3 regions of the Shimazuella sp. NTD247 genome follow, and region 2 is predicted to be linked to each of the others. Evidence: riboswitches for the same ligand, from Rfam matches in the RefSeq annotation. Region 2 holds a riboswitch; each other region holds the start of a gene.
What was found. A riboswitch is a leader RNA that binds a small molecule or an ion and turns the genes downstream of it on or off. The one in region 2 is predicted to bind S-adenosylmethionine.
Positions count from the first base shown of each region.

Region 1: it holds a riboswitch for S-adenosylmethionine, as region 2 does, so the genes downstream of both, AC5WOC_RS12055 (methionine ABC transporter ATP-binding protein) here and AC5WOC_RS04520 (carboxymuconolactone decarboxylase family protein) in region 2, are expected to answer to the same signal.
Region 3: it holds a riboswitch for S-adenosylmethionine, as region 2 does, so the genes downstream of both, AC5WOC_RS05960 (2,3-diketo-5-methylthiopentyl-1-phosphate enolase) here and AC5WOC_RS04520 (carboxymuconolactone decarboxylase family protein) in region 2, are expected to answer to the same signal.

Region 1 is NZ_JCAJZU010000004.1:251,435-258,760, reverse strand. It holds gene AC5WOC_RS12065 (MetQ/NlpA family ABC transporter substrate-binding protein) at 112-921, opposite strand; gene AC5WOC_RS12060 (methionine ABC transporter permease) at 937-1,605, opposite strand; partial or broken gene AC5WOC_RS12055 (methionine ABC transporter ATP-binding protein) at 1,637-2,347, opposite strand; SAM riboswitch class I at 2,525-2,629, opposite strand; gene AC5WOC_RS12050 (VOC family protein) at 2,688-3,098, opposite strand; gene AC5WOC_RS12045 (hypothetical protein) at 3,259-3,552, opposite strand; partial or broken gene AC5WOC_RS12040 (RNA-guided endonuclease TnpB family protein) at 3,775-4,837, opposite strand; gene AC5WOC_RS12035 (hypothetical protein) at 5,176-5,802, opposite strand; gene AC5WOC_RS12030 (hypothetical protein) at 7,254-7,326, opposite strand, start outside.
Region 2 is NZ_JCAJZU010000002.1:41,057-48,382, reverse strand. It holds gene metA (homoserine O-acetyltransferase MetA) at 1-321, shown strand, start outside; gene AC5WOC_RS04520 (carboxymuconolactone decarboxylase family protein) at 666-1,244, opposite strand; SAM riboswitch class I at 1,385-1,489, opposite strand; gene kynB (arylformamidase) at 1,785-2,441, opposite strand; gene AC5WOC_RS04510 (EcsC family protein) at 2,428-3,276, opposite strand; gene mciZ (Z-ring formation inhibitor MciZ) at 3,324-3,467, opposite strand; gene AC5WOC_RS04500 (NUDIX domain-containing protein) at 3,554-4,090, shown strand; gene AC5WOC_RS04495 (hypothetical protein) at 4,170-4,733, shown strand; gene AC5WOC_RS04490 (SH3 domain-containing protein) at 4,903-5,580, shown strand; gene spoIIM (stage II sporulation protein M) at 5,656-6,297, shown strand; gene fur (ferric iron uptake transcriptional regulator) at 6,397-6,876, shown strand; gene ald (alanine dehydrogenase) at 6,972-7,326, shown strand, end outside.
Region 3 is NZ_JCAJZU010000002.1:303,313-310,638, reverse strand. It holds gene AC5WOC_RS06010 (MFS transporter) at 1-28, opposite strand, end outside; gene AC5WOC_RS06005 (ArsR/SmtB family transcription factor) at 236-550, shown strand; gene AC5WOC_RS06000 (hypothetical protein) at 700-939, shown strand; gene csaA (chaperone CsaA) at 1,146-1,475, shown strand; gene AC5WOC_RS05990 (hypothetical protein) at 1,522-1,929, opposite strand; gene AC5WOC_RS05985 (GNAT family N-acetyltransferase) at 2,117-2,557, shown strand; gene AC5WOC_RS05980 (hypothetical protein) at 2,662-3,120, shown strand; gene AC5WOC_RS05975 (1,2-dihydroxy-3-keto-5-methylthiopentene dioxygenase) at 3,159-3,671, opposite strand; gene AC5WOC_RS05970 (methylthioribulose 1-phosphate dehydratase) at 3,685-4,317, opposite strand; gene AC5WOC_RS05965 (2-hydroxy-3-keto-5-methylthiopentenyl-1-phosphate phosphatase) at 4,314-4,973, opposite strand; gene AC5WOC_RS05960 (2,3-diketo-5-methylthiopentyl-1-phosphate enolase) at 4,973-6,169, opposite strand; SAM riboswitch class I at 6,238-6,347, opposite strand; gene AC5WOC_RS05955 (pyridoxal phosphate-dependent aminotransferase) at 6,406-7,326, opposite strand, start outside.

The DNA.
Region 1 (7,326 bases), on a different contig from region 2:
CATGGAAAAAGGCAATAAGACAACTACCATTATAATCATTTTTTTCGATATATTCCAATTTAATTGAATAGAAAAAAAGGCAGGGTTATCATACACCCCTGCCTTTTTGCTTTAAAATGCTGGTACAACTGCACCTTTGTATTTATCCTCAATAAATTTTTTCACCTCAGGTGAATTCAATACTTTTGCTAGTTTTTGGATTCGAGGATCATTTTCTTTTCCTTTTTTGGTAGCTAATACATTCACATAAGGAGACTTTGAATCCTCAATAAACAGTGCATCTTTCGTTGGATTTAGTTTTGCTTGTAGTGCATAGTTAGTATTAATCACAGCAAGATCTACCTGATCCAAAACTCTTGGTAACATTGCCGGCTCCAAAGGCTTTAGTTCGATATTATGCGGATTAGATACAATATTTTTTGCTGTTTTTTCGCCAGTGCGGTTATCTAATTTAATGACACCATTTGCATCCAATAACAACAAAGCACGGGTAGTTTCAGATGTAGCATTTGGAATTGCTACTGTTGCCCCATTTGGAATTTTGGTTTTGTCTTTTATTTTTTGGGAGTAAACACCCATTGGTTCAATATGAACACCTACAACTTTTACGATATGATAGTTATTTTCTTTATTCGTTGTTTCCATCCAAGGAATATGCTGAAAATAATTTGCATCGATCTGCCCTTCTTCTACAGAACGGTTTGGTAAAACATAATCTTGGAAAACCTGCACCTGAAGATCAACGCCTTGCTTTTTCAAAATCGGCTTCACAAAGTTTAATATCTCTGCATGAGGTACTTGCGTAGCTCCTACCTTTAATACTTTGGATTCTGTATTTCCAGTGCTATTATTCGAATTTCCACAAGCCGATAAAACAAATGCGAAAAGTAAGGATAAACCAAGTAATATACCTTTTTTCATTCCCATACTCCACCTTTATGATTGTAAATTTCTTTTATCTAAGCGACGGGCGATAAAATCGCCTATCCATTGAACCAACTGAACCAATACAACCAATAAAATACCACAGGCGAACATCATCTTTTCGTCAAACATTTGGAACCCATAGCGAAGGGCAAGGTCACCCAAGCCTCCCCCGCCAACCATACCAGCCATCGCTGAATAACTGATCAGACTGACACAAGAAACGGTTAAACCAGAGACAATCGCGGGCATTGCTTCTGGAAGAAAAACACGCCATACGATCGTAAAAGGACTTGCTCCCATTGCTTCTGCTGCTTCTACCACACCTCGGTCGATCTCTCGAATTGCTGTCTCCACCATTCTTGCGAAAAATGGTGCAGCGCCAGCGATTAATGGAATCGTAGCTGCAGTCGTTCCAAGCGAAGTTCCCAAAATCCATTTGGTAACTGGAAATAAGAATAAGATCAAGACAATAAAGGGAACTGCGCGAAAAACGTTTACGACAAATCCTAATGCTTTTTGTATCCAAGGAACTTCCCAAAACTGCCCTCTATCCGTAATTACCAATAAAATGCCTAATGGAACACCGATCAATGCAGAAAAAAATGTAGAAATTGCTACCATCAATAATGTTTCCTGTGTTCCTTGCAAAATAAGTGACCAATCAAGACTAGGAGACAATTCGCTTCCCTCCTTTTTCTTCTGTCAAACCAAGAAAAGTTTTGGTGACCTGATGTTTTGGATCTTGAAATACATTTGTTACTAAACCACTTTCTACAACACTGCCAGACTCAAGAACAGCCACATGAGAGCATACTTTTTTTACAACAGACATCTCATGGGTAATAAACACAAAAGTGATCCCTGTTTCTCGATTGATCTCTTGAATTAATTGAAGAATGGAATCTGTTGTTGCTGGATCCAGAGCAGATGTTGCTTCATCACACAAAACAATCTCAGGATGATTCGCTAATGCTCTTGCAATTCCTACTCGTTGTTTTTGTCCGCCGCTCAATTGTGATGGATAGCTGTTTCTTTTTTCAGTCAAGCCCACACGTTCGAGCAATTCTTCCACACGTACCTTTATCTCTGATTTCTTCTTCCCTACAATCTGCAGTGGGAAAGCAATATTGTCAAAGACAGTACGCGAAGTGAGCAGATTAAAATGCTGGAAAATCATCCCGATTTTGCTTCTTAGCTGCCTGAGCTCAACCTTACTCAACTCAGCTATATTTTTATCACGTATGAAAACTTCGCCTTCCGTCGGCTGTTCTAAACCATTTATCATTCGCAGCAAGGTACTCTTTCCTGCTCCGCTATGACCTATAATCCCAAGCATTTCTCCTGCCTGTATGGATACAGACACACGCTCAAGTGCTGTCACTTCAGCAAATCGCTTGGAGACGTTTTGCAACTGGATCAAACTCAATTTCAAAGCACCTCCTAAAGTAAACTTGCCAGTTGGCAAGTCGTTAAGACGTAGCCAGAGGCTTAGTTGCCCTTATGTGGATAAGATAAAATTTTACTATCTTATCCACTAAAATAACAAAAACCCTTTCTGCACAATGATGCAAAAAGGGATATCTTCAAATATCGCCTTCTCTCATCTGTCAGAAACAAAATTCTGTAGGAATTGGCACCTTTCCTCATAAGGATGGTTGCCGAGGTATCACAGGGCCTGTCCCTCCACCTCTCTGGATAAGAGAAATCCATATCAAGTTAATGATATTATACTTTATAAAAATATAAAAATCAAGATGAAACTATAGAAATCGAATAATGTCTCGCTGCTGGAATATCTCAGGAACGGTTGCATGCTGATAAAAATGAGCAAATACTTGCTTTGTCGTCTCCACACCATGCCACTCGTTACTCAATGGATCTTTTCCATCAGCTTGAAATCCAAATATTTTTGTATACCATGGTTTGCTTTGTTCAGGCTGTACTTCCCCCAAGATATAATGGTAATGATGCTTATCATCGACTTGATGATACTCAATAAACTGTACTTGCTCATTTCCAAAGCACTGGATATAACTTCCTGTTTCTGTATCTTCTAAAATACAAAATTTATGGGCATCCCCATTGAGCATTTCAAGACGATGTAAAACAACTTCCAATGACGGATCAAGTATTGCTTCAGCCCCACTCTCTATGTCAAACACAAACTTCATTCGATCCCTCCTTATGTAAGTAATATACAATATATTTTATCGAAATTTATGAAAATTTGATATACAAGTATCGGCTTAGAAACAATAAAAATTCTTCTTCGCAAATAAAATTCTGATTTACTTGAACAACTCGTCTCTAAAAAGAGACGAGTTGTATTACTCATGATCGAAGCGAGCTATGCCATTGCTGGAGTTTTTTGCCATGATACCAGTGCTCAGCAAGTATATCTACTGCCATACCCATCATGTACCCATTAAACATAGTTTGCACGTTCAACACATCATGAGCCGCATCCAGAGCAATTTCGTCTACTTCTTTACTTTGTGAACTCATCCGCTTTTCCATCAGATTTGCCCACAATTCAATAAACTTAACAATCTCATCCAAGTATGGGACTCTTTTTGCGTTTTCCTTAAAATCATGCCATTTCTTTGGATCAACAAGCAGCATCATGGCTCCTATGAGCTCTATCTATTTAGAACTACACAATCGTATTGTATATTTGTCATCATGACAACTTTGACACTCCCACGGCTTTAGCCGTGGGATTCTTGGGTAGTCCACGCACGCAGTCCATTTCTGTTTTGTGCAACTCCCAAGTTCAGGGGTGTGCCATCACCCCATCCCATGCAGTTATGATGTACCTCCATGGGCGGCGTACCTGTTACCAGTACGCTAGGCTGCTAAACCGGATATCGCTTTAGCGATATTGATCGCGCCATTGAGATCTGCATGACTACGATAGCCACATTCCTTACAACAAAAATGAAGTCCCTTGCGATTTGCTTTATAGCGATGACCATTTTTGCATGTTTGGCTGGTATATTCCGGATTTACCAATTCAAATTGAATTCCAGCCATCTCGGATTTGTAGCGAATGTATTCTCGTAATTGATAAAATGACCATGAGTGAAGATTGCGACCTTGATCCTTGCGTTTCGATTTTGCTGTATTGCGAATGCCGCTCAAATCTTCCATCCGTATCACGCCAACACCGTTGGCAATTGCACGGTCGACGATTTGACGACTGATCCAATGATTTTGTTCTCGCATCCAGCGTGATTCTTTGTTTTTCGATCGCTTGATTGCGTTTCGTTTCTTCGCTTTTCCACACTTGCGTCTTCTTGCTGTATGTCGTCTACGTTTCTATGCAACCGAAGAACCTTTGAAAAACAGCGAATAGGTTCCCACACTTGCGACAGCAAGATAGCGCAGCCCTATGTCGATTCCCATGACACCTTTATTCGGTGAGGCTTCCTCTTCCCATGTGATCGCAATAGCGAGAAACCATTTCTTTTTCTTGCAATATAGCTTCGCCGCTCCTTGTTTTACCGTTCCATCGATCAGTTTGTCCAGCCATTTTCGTTGAAAGGCTTGCACCACTACGGGTACACCGATTCGTTTTTCCAGCGTCGGGAAAGAGACTGTGTCGTATTTGTTTCCCTTTTCTACCTTCATGTTTTGATTGTTAAAAACACACCATATTTTACGAAACATTTTTGCTTTCTGATGTTTCTTTTGCGACTTTACTTCCCGAATCGTTTGATTCACGATCGCAGATGGGAATTTTTCCTGCGAAAACTCGCGGAAAATTTTACTTGTTGCTGTGTTTCCCTCTGGGTGCTGCAGCAGCCAATTTGCAAAATCCGTATTCCGTTCCGTCCGTCATTTGCTTGTACATCTGCTGTTTTGCTTCCGTTGGTTTATGTAGTTCTAGTCGCAGTGTGATCGTTGGCATGTGTTCCCCCCCTTTTCTTTTGTGCTTCTACCTAGTGATGGAATGTCTCCCGCGATACACTTCCTATGGTATAAGTTTATTCAAACAACAGCAATGAATACAGCAAAAAATAGTTGCTCTAAGCGTTCCCTTTCTAAGGGATACCGAGCAACGCTGTCTTTCCTCCCACGATTGAAACCGTGGGAGGAAAGACAGCAGAGTTCTGTAAAAATAAAAAATGGCCACACTAAATCCAGCCATTTTCTTTATGATCATTGCTATTATTATCATTGGACTCCACTCAATGAGTGGAGTGAGGCCGATACCTCTTTTCTCCATAGGAGAAAACCAGAATAAAACTAGATGACAGAGACGAGAGAGAGAAGGCCTTCCGTGATCCAAATGCCATGGAAGCTGATCCAGACACCGAACTGCTCACAGTCATCGAACCCGATTGAGAACGGCTTGGGGTTGTCTTGATGCTTGGGGAAAACCATGTACTTGCGACGATCTGCCTTGACAACTACCACATGACGTTCGGTATCATACACTGTCACCTTCTCCTTTTTAAGACCTCCCTTGAAAAGGATCTTTCCAAAGGAAACATCACCGTGTCTCTCAAGAGGAGAAATCGGCTCGGAGATCGACTCTTGTACACGATAAACGCAATTCTTACCGATCTTCAGCCACTGATCGATCCAAAAGTAACTCTCCCAAGTGGAGAAATAATCACTACCAAAGTAACCTGCACGAAATGGCGTGAAAGACTTTTCTCCTGTGAGTACCATAAACTGCTCATCCTTATAAATAACTACATGACTGGAACAAATGTAGACCTGTACACCATTGTAGACACGCTTGTTATTCTTGCCTCGGCAAGAGTTAAAGTGTACCCAGTAGTCCAGCTTCCCTTGTTTCTGACGAAGAGTTAGATCAAGCATTGACTTCACACGAACTGGAGACATTACTCGCTCAATCTCAGCCATCATAACCTTCCTTAACTGATGTACCGACCCTTGTATCTTTACTATAGCACTTTGTTTGACAACTCCATACATCTAAAGCCATTGGATTTTTGGGACGATAGCCTCATGACTATTTCATTACCAGCTAACCCCGTGCGCCCCACGGTTTATGTTTGTTGATTTCTTCTTTGCCGTGGGCAAACTTATTTTTCGTCTGTCATGACTATACATATATTACGATGGGAATGTTTGTTGTAAACTTGCTTTTTCCAAAAGTTGAACTAGTGAAGGAAAGTTCCTTACCGTCGTTCAACGCTCGCTTTCATCCCACGATTTAAACCGTGGGTTTTCTCGCTCGCAATGTTATAAAAATCGTCTATCAAGAAAAAAGCGAGGATTTACATAGGAGTACTCATGAATAGTAAAGTAACAGTAAAAGAAGTAAGATCATTGTCCTTGTCTTGATATATAATTGTTACAATTTTTTTCACTATGTTTACCTAAGAGTCAAAATATTTCAAATTATTATCAGCATGACTGCAAATCTGCATATTACTCATCATTTTTGCAATAAACAATTGCTAATTTGTAACAATGCTAAATGTTATTACCCCAACATTACAGTTCATTTACATTTCCCTCCAAATCCTTTAAAAAGTGCTCGATTGGAATATAATAAAGACAACAAATCAAAACGGGGGTGTCTTCGATGCAATACACAGTAGTAGGTAAGTTTTTCTGGATAGGAATTATGAACGCAGTGTTACTCAGTATTCCCATGTGGGGTCTTATCTACTTGGCGCTAAAAAGCATTTTTTAGACCCTGTGTAAACAAATCAAGACACTGAAAAGAGCACCTCATTTTGGTGCTCTTTTTGTATATAAAAACAATGTTAAGCATGTTGATTGTATATGCTGTTTATCTACATCGATCACTGGGGTTTTTGAGCATTAAATAAGATAACTTTTCTAAGAAGCTATCTTGTTTCCAGTTTTCATTTCTTTCGAATAGAATTTATATTTCATAAAAAATATACTCCACCCCGCTCCTAAAAGTGGGGTGGATGACTCAACTGTTACTTAAGCCGATCGAACTTGGAAGGATTCTTCTCCAAAGTTTGTTCGAGAATTTTAAGAGCTCCTGCTCGATCTCCTGCCTGTACACACCGAGTCATCTTATACTCAGGCGTCATAGCAGCATCACGAGGACCTCGATAGCTTGTGTATTCTTCAACGATCTTGTCGAGAAGCTCATCAAGCGTCATATTATATCCTATCCTCTATGAGCAACATCTTTTCTGACATTGCTATTATAACTGACCTACAAAATTATAACTACCCACCATTTGTATAATGATCATCTTTCATTACAATAGCTGGTCTGTTAAAAGAGAACTAGCAAATTTTATGAATAAATTCATTTATTATTTAGTCTGAGCAGCAGTTTCTGCTGCCCAGATTTGGAAGAAGGCTTACTCACCAATACGTGTGACTTTACAGATCACAGTTCCATCATGACTGATTACCTTTGATTTCCCGATCGGA
Region 2 (7,326 bases):
TATACGGACATTCGGAGTGGGGATATAGAGAAAATCCCGAATCTAGAAATATTATCAGAGTCAGATGAAGCAGGAATATATCTCATAGCAAGTACGGATAAGAAGCAAGTATTCGTTACTGGCCACTCGGAATATGATTTACTTACTTTGCGAGAAGAGTATATACGAGATACAAAAAAAGATATCCACATTGATCTCCCAGAAAACTATTTCCCGGAAGATGATCCCAAACATCTGCCCGTTCATTTGTGGAGGGCGCACGCTAACCTTCTTTTTAGCAATTGGCTAAACTATTATGTTTACCAGCAAATATTGAAATAAAAAAAGACACCGATCAAAAATCGGTGTCTTTTTGTTGTTAGAAAATAGTTTTAAATGAAACAAAAATAAAAACGAAGGACAGATGTTCTCCTTCGTTTTTATTTTACACTGTCAGGAAGCGAGTTTGGGGTTTTATTGATAGATGAGTTAATATTTACATTTTTCGGCAGCACTTTTAGTTTAAAGAAAGTATCTGTCAGGTCTTGTTGTACATCGATTGCATGTTGATCTATTTTTACTACTCCATATTGTCATCAGCCCTTCCAAAAAATTCCTAGCATATAAGAAACAGCACAGGAATAATCCACATCAAATAAGATTGATTTGTCAAAGATAACTTCTGTTTACTCATTGTATTCACTGACTAATTCGGCAGCATGAGAAACTGCTCCACCTGTTTTCATCGCAGCCGTTACTAAAATAGCATCTTGAATTTCTTCTTCTGATATGTCGTTATCCAGTGCATGTTGCAGAGCTTTTTGTTGAACAATTACATTTGGTAATGCGTGTGTAACAGCAACAATGGTTAATAATCTCGTTTTTTGACTTAACACGCCTTCTTTGGAAGCCTGATCAATAAAGGCAAGATGTTTCTCAGCATGATTTGGAAAATAAGTATCGAGTTTGTGATTGGATTGATAAAATGTAATGACATTATCGGCCTCAATTGCTCCAGTTATAGTAACAGCCTCTAATAATTCCTCGATGGACAATCCTAATTTTTTTGCTTTTTGAGTATGAAAACGAATGCAGTACACGCACTTGGTAACATGTGCTACTGCAATGGCGATTATTTCTTTGTCTTTCGCTGATAGAACACCTTTGGAAAAAATTTCATCAGAAAAATTCCGATAGTATCCGTATTGTTCACGAATATGTTTCGGGATTTGTGCGATTAGTTTTTGTGTTTCTTTTACAGACATAAAAAATTTACCCCCACAAATTTTATTATTTTAATAATTCCAAACAAGACTCGTTGCTTCATGAGTTTCGATGTTACTTCATATGTATGAAGTAACCCCCTTGTCCTGAAAAGACCAAGAGGTTTAAATTCGATTTCCTCTTCTTATCTTTCAAGCAGAACCTTGTTGGATTTGGCACAGTGTTTATCATAAACCTGTTGCCGAGGCTTCATCAGGCCAATTCCTTCCGCCTCTCTGGATAAGAATGATATTTCTTTCCGAAAGTTTAATTTACATAGAATAATATCTTAAAGCGACATAAATATTTTAATCTATTAAAAAGAACCCATCTATTCTTTCTTAAAGAAGAGTTGAGATTTTAGAAAAAGGAGTGAGTCGAGGACAGTTTCGATCGGATATTATGTTTTTATCTTTATACCGTATTTTTCATGAAAGAATCTGTGTCCCCTGATCAATGGATTGAGCAAACAAAAGATAACAGCTATAAAAGATACATAAGTTTTCGATGGAGAATAGCAAAAGACCCCTATATGATAAGAGCTAGGGGTTTTTTTGAGTAACCAAAGAGAATTGAGTTTGTGGTTGTCGGAGGATTGCTCGGACAGGACTAGCATCTCCTTCATTGATCAATAATGGAAGAGCCGCTAATTCATATATGCCAGGTTGGATGTGATCCAATACTACCCGCTCCAAAATATGAATTCCATGTTGATGCAGTGCATGATGAATAGGTAAAGTTTCACTATCATACTGGTCGACAGAAGGTAAATCAATCCCAAGCAATTTTACGCCTTTTTGCTTTAAAAATAATGGGACATCGGGAGCAATGTCTGAGCAGAAATCTGGGAATGACGTTCTGTCTTTCCACAGATTCGTACGGATTAGTAATCTTTCGGTTTGTTGAAGCTGCAAAGAATTCAGTTGATTTGTTGTGATAGAAGTGCTGTCAGTTAAATGAATAACTTGGCATCTACCAATATAAATAGAAAGATCGAGTTGATGAACTTTCTTTCCATTTTGATCAAAATGGAAAGGAGCATCGATGTGTGTGCCGGTATGTGTACTGAAGGAAATAGAGCCCACATTTGCAGTATTTGTTTCTTGTATCGTTGCATCCAGTTGAAATCGATAAGGATTGTCTCCTGGCCAAACAGTCATATTCTGATAAAGGGGCTCACTGATATCAAAGATTTTCATCGGAGTCCCTTTCTGAGGAAGGATCAGTTTGTTCTTTTGTTTTTTCCTCTTCAAGTTTTTGTAATTTGGCTAACACTCGTTTCTTTTGATAGAGCATTTGACCTGCTTCTGCAACATCTTGTATGGTGTAACGGTTAATAATCGCGCCAACCAGCATGCCGAGTATAGGTACCAATTGAAATAATTTTTTCCATCCGTAGTTGTCGCGATAGGAATAAATCACCTCTCGCCATCCTTGGAGCTTGGAAATGGCTTCTTGTTCTGTACTCATAGCAGTTAATTCGTTTAAAATAGCCTGTTTTCCAACGAAATCGGAACTGGAAAACTGAAGACATTTAACAATAAAGATTCGTTCTTCTTTTTCTCTTGGATCATATCCATAGGTGATTGCCATTTCTTGTAAAACCTTTAATGAGGTTCCAAGAACTACTGGTATATCGATTGCTAACGTAAATACACCGCCAAACCCTGTTGTCGCACCTTGCACCGTAGCGAAGTTCGCATGATTTTCTTTGTTTTTTTCTGCTACTTGGTTCATGAGATGTAACGGGACTTCAGCAATTCGATCGATTGTTATTTCATCTGATGATTGCAAAAAAAGGTATGGTTTATATCGTTGTAAAATCTTATCTTGTGCAATGAGATATTGCCCGCCTGTTTGGATATAACTTCCTAATTCATCCAGAGCGATACCAATATATTTATGAATAATTTTCGGTGTGATCTTGTCTAAAATCGCAAAAGGAATACGACCGATCTTCTCCCAAAACCATAGATCTGATTGATCTTTCTCCCATTTTTTTATTTCTGATAAAGCCTCTTGCAAGGATGTAATAGAATCTGCTTGATAGGAGTTCAGAGCTTTTCACCTCAAAATAAAATTTACTTGATAAGGCGTAGATGTGATCCTTTTTTGGTGTTACGATCAATGAATTCAGCTAAAGTGATCGGAGATTTTGCCCATTCACGCAATTGTGATCGGATTTGCCACGCTTTACCTGTTAATCGAATACTTTTATTCTTCATTATTGTCCTCCATTCTGTGCTATTCGTCCAGTGTTGCCAGAAAAAAGATATAATAAAAATATGAATACATAGGAGGAGACATTACAGTGAAAAAAAACCTAGAAGAAAAAACTCTTACATCTGAACAAATATACAGAGGGAAAATAATTGATTTGCATTTGGATAAAGTATCGCTTCCAAATGGGGGAACTTCTTATCGTGAAATAGTGAAACATCCAGGTGCAGTTGCGATTATCGCAATAACAAAAGAAAACAAATTGGTAATGGTACGGCAATATCGAAAAGCATTAGAGAAAACAATTTTGGAAATTCCAGCAGGGAAATTGGAGTTGGATGAAGAAGCGGAAACAAGTGCAAAACGAGAGTTAGCCGAAGAAACAGGGTACACTGCGAGCAAATGGCAAAAAATTGGTGGTTTTTATACTTCTCCTGGTTTTGCTAATGAATTTATTCATCTCTATGAGGCAAGTGAATTGTCACTAGGAGATATCTCATTAGACGAAGATGAATTTGTTGAATGTGCGGAGTTGACGAAGGAAGAATGTGAAGCTAAAATTCGATCGGGAGAAATTTGTGATGCAAAGACCATGTATGCTATCACATGGTGGCAAGCAAAAGAATAAATAAAAATGAAACTTTTGTGAAATATCACCTTTTGTGCTATAATAAAAGTATTCTGTTTATTGCTTTGAGGTGAGGCAAGTGAATCATGAAACACAAAACAGAAACATTTCCCTCACAGCAGCACGCTATACACTAAGACTGTGGGTATTGTATGTTTTACCATTTGTCTCAGGGTTAATTATTATCAATTTTTTCGAATGGTCTTACTTATGGCCAGTGCTACTACTTCTAACAACATTAGTGGTGATTACATTAAATCTAGTGGTAGTGTTAAATGACTGGTATCGTAAACCGATTGCTCGATATCCCATTATCTTTCAGCTTTACACTGCCTGTTTTTTTGGGATTATGATACTTGGAAAAGCACTTGGTGATGGGTTGCTTTATGGACTTCTCACTTTCGTATTTCTTGTCAACACACTACTAGGGTATTACTACCGGAGAAATATAACAGCATGTGGGACAATCTCACGAATTATATTGGTGTTAAATACGATTTTCCCAATTACATATGCATTGTTGTATGTTTATTTTAACTCCGACATTTCAATGTTTTTAGAAGCTCCTGGGATGATTAGTTCAATATGTCTAGGTCTAACGTACTTCTGTGGTGTCATCGTAGAGAGTATCTATCGGTTTTAAAATGATTTCTCTATCAGGTAACTTTTAGAAAAGTTGCCTGTTTTTTGTTTTTAAAAAAGTAACAATTTACTGCTTTTTCCTATTGATTTCTAACTATTTTTTTTGGAGAATGTTCTTAGTTCCATTCTGTTCTAATTTTCCGATAAATTGTGCGATTTTGGAGGTCTGTATGTCACGTTACATTTATCTTATTATTCTCTTTCTCTTTGCTACTGTGTTAGCAGGTTGTGGGTTGGTAACGTTTCCATCAAAGCAAAATAACGAGAATGAAAATGCATTTGCTGAACAACAGAAAAAATCGAAGAAACAAGTGGTCACTTATTCACATAAAGAACAAAAACAAGCAGAACATCAAGAGACAGCTCCGAAACCTTTCATTGAAAACATAAATAAGCAGTTTGTTCATGTGATTAGAGATGATGAATCGACGAAAAAAATACCTACAAAAGTATTTATACCAGTGAAAATTGTTATTCCTAACCAAAATGGGGAAGGAGATACTACCAAACCGACGCCACCAAAGAATCCAAATGATCCGAAAACTCCAGACAACCAAGGTGAAAAGAATCCTAAGCTGGAAGAAGCAAAAAGAAAAGCACAGGAGATAACCAATACCAATCAAACCATCACAGCAGAACAAGGAAATGTTTACGAAAAACCAGTTGAGCAATCATCAGTACTATTGCAGATAGTAAAAGATCAAAAAGTACATATTGATCAGACAAGTGTTGATGAAGATGATGCAGAAATTTGGTGTTATGTCTCTGGAAATAATGGAAAGCAAGATTTCGTAGGATGGATATCCTATAACCTTATCGAATCAAACCAATCCCAAGGGTCCTCTTAAAAAGGGGGACTCTTCCTATCATATCTTTCTTCTTTGTCTCATAGAGTAAGAGCAAGAGAAAGGACGGGGAAGGAAATGAAACAGAAAAACCGTGTTCTGCATCGAGTTATTGATCATTTGATTGAACAAAAATCGATCTATCTTTTTGTAGGTGTGTTGTTTTTAGTTGGGGTAGTATTCGGTGCAGTGATTGTAAATACATTGGATATAAATAAAAAAACGGAGCTGCTAAAATATTTGCAGTACTATTTTCATGGTCTAGCCCAAGACGATATAGCTGATCCAAGTGTTGCATTTCAACATTCGATTGGTGATTATGTAAAAATGTTGGCCTTGATGTGGATCTTGGGTTTATCCGTGATTGGTATTCCTGTTATGCTAGTCTATCTTTTTTTCAAAGGACTAGTTACTGGTTTTACAATCGGCTTTCTTGTTAACCAGTTATCATGGAAAGGTTTATGGTTTGCGGTTGCGGCAGTAATTCCAATCAATCTGATTGTGATTCCTTCTTTGTTAGTATTGTCTGTTGCTGGTATTCGATTTTCCATTACATTGATTCGAAATCGTTTTATAAGCAGCAGAGGACCAATTTATCCTCAATTCGTCAATTACTCCTTGTTAGCTTCTGCTCTAACGATATGCCTGCTTTTCGTCGCAGCAACAGAAGCTTATGTATCACCAAGTTTAATGAAGCTGGTTATTCCCATGAATTTATAGCTTGTTAAAATGATTCTTATATAATAATTTCTTTTATGTGGTTTGACTTCCTAATTCATTCTCCCCTATAATAGTGGTATGACATAGGGGGGTGTGTCTGTGGAAAAACGGGTGAATCAAATTAAACAACAACTATCTGCCCATAACTACAAATTAACCCCCCAACGGGAAGCAACTGTCCGCGTTCTGATTGAGAATGAGGAAGCACATTTGAGTGCTGAAGATGTTTACCTGTTGGTGAAGGAGAAGGCACCAGAGATAGGATTAGCTACCGTATATCGGACTCTGGAGTTGTTAAGTGACCTCTCTGTCATTCATAAACTTAATTTTGGTGATGGCGTGACACGCTACGAATTTCGAGCAGAAGGGGCAGAACACCATCATCATCATTTGATTTGCTTAAATTGCGGAGAAGTAGACGAAATTATGGAAGATTTGTTAACACCGATTGAAGCACGAGTAGAAGAAGAATATGAGTTTCAAATAGTAGACCATCGATTAACGTTTCATGGAGTCTGTAGAAAATGCAAAGAGGTAGTTGCAGATCCGAAAAAACTGGTCGGAGCAAGGGTCACATAGTAGAAAAAGAGATCATGAAAAGATCTCTTTTTTTATGGAGTAAAACAATTTAAAAAGTGGTAAGATAGAAGGGTATTGCAAAGGAGGGGCTTACAATGTTAATTGGTATACCAAAAGAGATTAAGAACAATGAAAATCGTGTTGCCATTACTCCAGCTGGAATTGATGCGTTAACTCGCGCTGGTCATCAAGTGATTGTTGAAACAAATGCTGGATTTGGAAGCGGTTTCACTGATGAAGAATACAACGAACATGGTGCTGAGATCCTCTCTTCAGCAGAAGAAGTATGGTCAAAAGCTGAAATGATTATGAAGGTAAAAGAACCACTTCCTTCAGAGTACGGCTATTTTCGTGAAAATCTTATTTTATTTACATACTTGCATCTAGCTCCAGAATTAGAATTGACAAAAGCATTGATGGAGAAAAAAGTTACAGCAATCGCTTATGAGA
Region 3 (7,326 bases), 260 kb from region 2:
ATGATTGATATCTTGTTTGAGTATTCATTTTTTTGCTCCCTTTTCTTAGACGAATAAAGATTTAGTTTAATGAAGGTGTTAATTCGATCAGCCTATTTGGACTAATGTACTAAATTTTTAGTACAAACGGATGATAACATGCTGAAAAACATGAAGTCAACATATTTTTTAAAATACTAGTTTATTGGTATTTTAGTAATTTGAATTCTAACTGTTGCTGTGTTATTCTCTTCTTATGAGAAAACCATTTCAACCATCCAAAAATGATATTCGTTTATCTTCTGTTTTACATGCTCTAAGTGATCCAAAACGATTAAAGATTGTCTTGAGTTTAGGGAGAAATGGGGAGGAAAATTGTGCGATCTATCATGATTTAATGCCCAAATCAACATTAACTCACCATTTAAAAGTTCTTCGAGAAGGAGGTGTGGCACAAGTAAGGATTGAAGGAACGCAGCATTTTTATTCGTTGCGTTACGATGATCTAGAGGAACTTTTTCCAGGATTGCTCAAAGCGGTTTTACAGGTGAATCCAGAAATGATTGAATAAATTTTAATTATAAAATGTATGTTGTTAATGATAGCGGTTATAGGGATTTAATTGAGTAGCGATAGCTATTTAGTTAGTGGTTCATTTATCGTTTCATACTGTGTTAGTATATAGTTGAAGTTTATCTTCTTTGTTGAATGGAGAACCTGATGCTAAAGTTTGTGGAGAAGCGAAAGAAGGCTTTGCTCCTTCAGACAGGTGTTGATCATATTTTGAAAAAGTATGACACTCCTCAAAAGCTAGAGAGTAACAAGCATAATGCCATTCAAATTGCTTGGAGTGCCATTTCAGATAAGGCTGTAGAGCTTGGTTTGCAGCATTTCAGTAACAAACCCAACGGTATTGAAGCTTACAACGAGGCGCTAAAGGTTCTTCAAAGCAAGAAGTGAACGGAACTTGCAGCAACTAACTTGTTGTTGTACAAGTAGAGTCTGGATGATAAGGTTTACTTCATCTAGGCTCCCGAGAATAAAAGAAGTTTATAGATTGGAGTCTTCCATGACAGGGAGGCTCTTTTGATTAGGTTGTTGTTATCAAAAGCATGATAATCTTTCAAAAGAGGAATTTTTTATAACGGTAGGATGGAGGAATGAAAGTGGCAACACTGGAAGACTTTCATAATTTAGATATTCGAATCGGTACAGTCATTCACGCAGAAGCCTTTCCAGAAGCGAGAAAACCAGCAATTAAATTAATAATTGATTTTGGAGCACTTGGGGTAAAACATTCTTCTGCACAAATTACATTTAGATATGAACCAGATCAGCTGATTGGGAGGCAAGTAGTAGCTGTTGTCAATTTTCCTCCTTTGCGAATTTCTGGTTTTAAATCAGAAGTATTAGTATTAGGAGGCATACCAGGCAGTGGTGATGTAGTTCTTTTGAAGCCGGATGAACCAGTAGAAAATGGTACTCCTGTATCCTGATAAGAAGATCCCACAATATTACCTACTATTGTGGGATCTTCTTTAACTACATACTTGTTTCGTTCAAGAGGATTTGATAAAAACAATCTTGATCCATCTGTGTAGTCATCATATCTTTTATTGCTAAGTTTTGAGAGGAAACAACAGGTATTTTTTCTTTTTCAATGTTTCCACGATAAAAATGAATATGTATAAAAATATTTTTGGCATATTTGGATAAACGATGAAAATAATGCTGGACATCTGCACGAAATCCATACAATTGATTTTCTGTTTTCTCATAGAGTTCACATGAACAAATTTCGGTCGTTAAAAAGTATGTTTGAAAGGTATATGGAACCAAAGCCCGAAAGGATCTATTTTGATTTGGTTGTAATTCTAAATTTGCAGTTAATAACAAATGTGCATAACGATCGATATTTGAGGGAACAGCGAAAGAGATATAATAACACATATTTTTTTTCCTCCTTCTTCATACATAGTATTCTTCTATACAATACCAGAAGAAGAAAACGGAAAAGTTAATAAAATAAAAAAAGACAATCATTTTTCAAAGTGATACTTTATTATTATTAATAAGTGAATTAGTAGGAAAGAAACAAATCAGATATAATAAGAAAAAATACAGTAGGAGATCAAACATGTTAACCATACAACAAATCGAAGCATCTCAAACGTATCATTTGCGGCACGCGGTATTACGATCAAATCAAACACTAGAAGATTGTAAATATAAAGGGGATGAAGATCCTACAACGATTCATTTAGGAGCTTTTTTTGATGGGAAATTGATTAGTATAGGAACATTTTTGCAATCTTCTTGTCCGTTAGTAGAAGCAAAATTACCTTACCAATTGAGGGGAATGGCAACCGATCCGCAGTTTCGTCGACAAAAAGGCGGTAGCTCTATTATCGCTCATGCTGAGAACTTGCTGAAAGCAGAAGGAAGTGATTTACTCTGGTGCAATGCTCGTTTGAGCGCAAAAGATTATTATGCAAATCTGGGGTATATAGAGGCAGGGGAGACATTTGAGATCTCACCTATTGGACTTCATGTGATAATGTATAAGTCTTTGTTGTAATAGAGGAGTATTTCTCCTCCGGAAAATAAGTCTGAGTATTATTATTGTTTTATTTTTATTGTTTATACTAATTGGAATGACAAATGCAAAAAGGAGTAGTATCAATGAAGATTGTTTTTGCTATTATAAGAAAACTCATTGTTTTAGGGTTAGTGTTATTTGTTGGTCTATCGATTGCATTATTGGCTAGTTACACGCTGGGCGGATCGACGACGATGATGGGATTTAGTGCCTCGATAATTGCAATAATTTCGTTTTCGATGATTATGATGGTCAGTAGTTTTATTGGAGATGCAGTTTTCTTTAAAAGGAGAAGAGGTAGGCAATGGATCAATTTGGCGATTATTTTGATACCTAATTTTCTTTTCGTATACTTTTATATTTTAAATGGTGGTCAGTTTTTAGAATTACCTGGATTTCAGATAGTAGGGAATATTTTGCTGTACGGTTCCATTGTATTGGCACTTGTTTTTTGGGGATTAGATGAATGGTCTAGAAAACTTGTACAAAAATGGATCAATAAAACGAGAGAATCACAACCGATAATGGAAAAGAAAATATAAAAAAGATCTGAGTGATTCTTTCACTCAGATCTTTTTTATTAGTAGATCGGAACCCATCCTTCTTTTGCTTTAAAAATACGAATGGCAACTACTTTTCTATCTTCCATCAATGTAAAATAGTGACGATAGTTTTCAGGCACAGAAATGAGGTCTCCCGGTTCCAATTCTACATCTACAAAACGCCCATTTGGACCTTGGATGGCAAAAATACCATGACCACTAACAATAAAGCGTACTTCGTCATCCGTATGATGATGTTCTTTGATAAAGTTTCCTAACAATTCATCTAAATTTGGTGTCGCGTCAGAGAGGGAGATGACGTCTTCCGTTACATAGCCTCTGCGTTTGGAAAGATCATCAATTTCACCTCGAAAAGATTGTATGATCTGTTCTTTTTCTTCTTCCGTAAGGTCATATTTTTCATGAAGTTGACTTGGAAGTTTGGAAATATCCCAATGTTCATAGATTACCCCTTGGCTGTCCAGATAAGTGCTCACTTTTTGTTGGTCTGTTACTCGCTCTTCGTTGTCATGAAAACGCAATTGTGCCATGGTAACACACTCCTTAGATATGTTGTAGTTGTTTTGAACTTAAGAGATGTAGCTTCACTAAATAAGAAAACAGAAATTCAAACGCTTCCAAATGCTTTTTCGCTTCAAAGCCATTTTTTCCCCATGCCGTAATGCCGTGGTTACGAATCAATACAGCAGGAACTTTTGGTTGAATTGCTTTTCCAAAAGTAGTCGCTAGTACAGTAAGGTCTGCTGTATTTTCAATAATAGGAATTGCAATCTCTGCATTTTGTTCCCATATCCCAAATGCTTTGATGAGTTCTTGGTTGCTGATCGCTACATAACCTCGATCACCATACAGTTCGGAAATAATATTGTTATCTACCGTATGAATATGAAGGCAGCAGCCTGCAGCTGTTCGCTTATAAACTTCAAGGTGCAGCCCAGTTTCTGCCGAAACTTTTGCAGTTGTTTCTGCAAGCGGAGTGCCTTTTTCATCCACCAAAATAAAATCATCAGGTGTTTGTTTGGTTTTGTCCTTTCCACTGGCGGTAACCAAAAAAGTTTTAGGATCATCATTCACTTTGATAGATAAATTGCCACTCGTACCAGGGAACCAGTCTCTTTTTGCTAATTCTGACTTGATCGTTGCTAGCTCTTCCCATCGTTTTTGTAAAATACTCAACTGACTTCAACTCTTTCTAAGTCTGTTATGATATCTGTGAAATTCTCAAAAGGAGTAAAAGGAATCTGTAGTTTTTGACACTGTTCGATAAGGAAATCTCTTGCATAAACGCGATCTGCGATCTTTGCTGCTTCAAAGTCGGTAACTGAGTCCCCGATAACAATTTTTTCGTATTGATCTGAATCAAATTGTCGGATGATAGATGGTTTACAACAACCACAATCATTGGAGCAGTGCGCATCACATGTATGCGGCCATAATATTTGAATGTTATCTTTCGAAAAATCACTTGCATTACAGTATACATATGGACGATCAATATAACTATCTAAAATCGGGTAAACAAAAAAATCAATGCCACCGGAAACGATGTAGAGCGGGATTTTTTGTTTTTGGGTGAAACGTACAAATGATGCAAATCCATCACGAAGAATCCCAGTTTCTTTTACGTATGCAATAATGTCCTCTTTTAATGAACTAGGCAGAAGAGAAAACATTTTTCCAACGCCTTCTTTAACAGATATCTCTTGAGAAAGGACAGCGTCTTTGATAGCTTCCCATTCGGGAGGTGCGAAATTTTTCATAATGGAGACGATATTGTCTGATTGGGTAATAGTTCCATCAAAGTCACAAAAAATAACTGGCTGCTTGTTCACTATATTGATCCTCCCCAAAGTTCTATAGCTTTTGCTAGTTCGGAATGGGAATGAGCTGCTTCTTTCAAAGATATTCCTTTTTTCGCAGCTTCGATTGCTTGACGAAAAGCTTTTCCACCAGCGATGGCTCCACTTGGATGACCATGTACACCTCCGCCAGCATTGATGACAGAATCGATACCAAAATCAGCAAAGAGCTTAGGAACCAGCGCCGGATGAATTCCAGCGGAGGGCACAGGCAATGCTTTTTTCCAATAATCATGTATACTGCTCAATTCTTTTGCGATACCAAGTGCTGCCGTTTTCTCCAATGCGACACTTCCATAAGGAGAAGGGAATAATACCAAATCTGCTCCTGCGGCACGCAGAAGCTTCCCGTACCAAAGAGAGGAACTGACACCATAAGTAGGAGAGGCTGTTACCGCACCTCCGAAAGCAGGATGTGCTAAAATAGGAACATGTATGTCCTTATCCTCTGCAAGTGCTTGAAGGGTATCCAATCCATATGTAAATACGTTAAATAACAAGGCACTGGCTCCAAGATAGACAGCATGTTTTGCTTTTTCTACTAATTCAGTAGAACGACCAGAAAGATTTACAGCATATAAAGTTGTTTCCCCAGTTTCTTGCTCGGTTTCTCTAAGTACTTTTTTTGCAATGGCAATGCGCTGTTCAAAAGGACAAGTGGGATTATCAAATAATATTTCATCATCCTTGATGATATCCACACCACCAAGTGCCTGTTCTCGAAGTTGGTGCTCAAAAAAAGAAAGATCTCTGCCGATAATCCCTTTAAAGATACTCATTAGTAGGGGTCGATCAGTCACTTCCAGTAAATTGCGGACACCGAGAACACCAAAAGATGGGCCTGGAAATCGTTGTGCTAATTCAGGAGTAAACTCCAGATCAATTAGCTTTATTTTTCCATCTAGGGAGAGTTTTCCAAATACGGTTGTTAAAATAGCAGGTATATCCGCAGAAAAATTAACGGATGGATAGGAAATAGTGATCAATCCCTGTTCTTCTGATAATGTTTGGATTTGAATAACTTCTCCCTTATGTTTAGCCAATTGTTGTTGATCTAATTTGGGTAGGTCGGTCCATGATCCAACAGTAAGACCAAGGGCGATTTGTTCTGCTTTTTGTAAGAGGTCTCCTTTATTAGGAACAAGATACGTCGCAATTGCTGCTCCCATTGTTCTCCTCCTTTTTTAAAAAAAATAAACCCTCTTCCTGAGGAAGAGGGGAACGTTTACACCGCTTCCTCTTATCTTTCAGTGTGTTCACTGTAAGAATTAGCACCGTTTTTACCAACATGGTAAATCGGTTGCCGGGTTTCATTGGGCTCATCCCTCCACCTACTCTTGATAAGAGAATGTCATTATTGTCTTGTGATTAGATATTACGATTATGATGGAAGAGTATCCTTTTGTCAACGGAATAATTCCAAGCTATCCAATCGGTCAACTGCTTCTTGTAATCGTTCTTCATCTGCTAACAAACCTACACGAACATAGCGATCTCCTGCTTTTCCAAAACCTATTCCTGGAGCGACTGCGATATGTGCATTTTTGAGAACGTGTGTTGTAAAACTTTGTGAATGATAACTATCAGGAACTGGCAGCCAGCAAAAAAAGGAGCCTTTTGGTTTTTGGATATCCCAGCCGATTTTTTGTAATCCTGAAATAAATACATCTCTTCTTTTTTCGTATGTCTGCACCAATTTTTCCACAGAATGTTGCGATTCGAGTAATGCAGTAGCTGCCGCTTCTTGAATAGCACCGAACAAACTGACATAAAAATGATCTTGCAACAATTCAATTGCTTCAATCACCGATGGATTTCCCAAAGCAAAGCCGATACGCCATCCTGCCATGTTGTAGGTTTTACTCATGGTATAAATCTCAATCCCAATATCTTTTGCTCCAGGTGTCTGCAAAAAGCTCAGCGGCTTTTGACCGTCATATCCGATTGCACCGTAGGCAAAATCATGGACTACACAAATGTTATTTGTTTTTGCTGTCAGCACGGTTTTTTGGAAAAAATCAGAAGTGGCCACACCAGCTGTAGGGTTATTAGGATAATTTAAAAACATTAATTTTGCTTGTTCCAAAATGGATGCAGATATATTTTCATAGTCTGGAAGAAAATCATTCTCTGCAAGCAGGGGCATCATTTCCATTTTTGCATCAGCCATCGCAATTCCAGACCAATAATCTGGATATCCGGGATCAGGAACCAAAGCGATATCTCCTTGATTTAAAAAGCATTGTGCGATTTCGACTAAACCAACTTTTCCGCCAAATAATACAGCTACTTCTGTGTGGGGATCAATTGCAACCCCATACTCTCG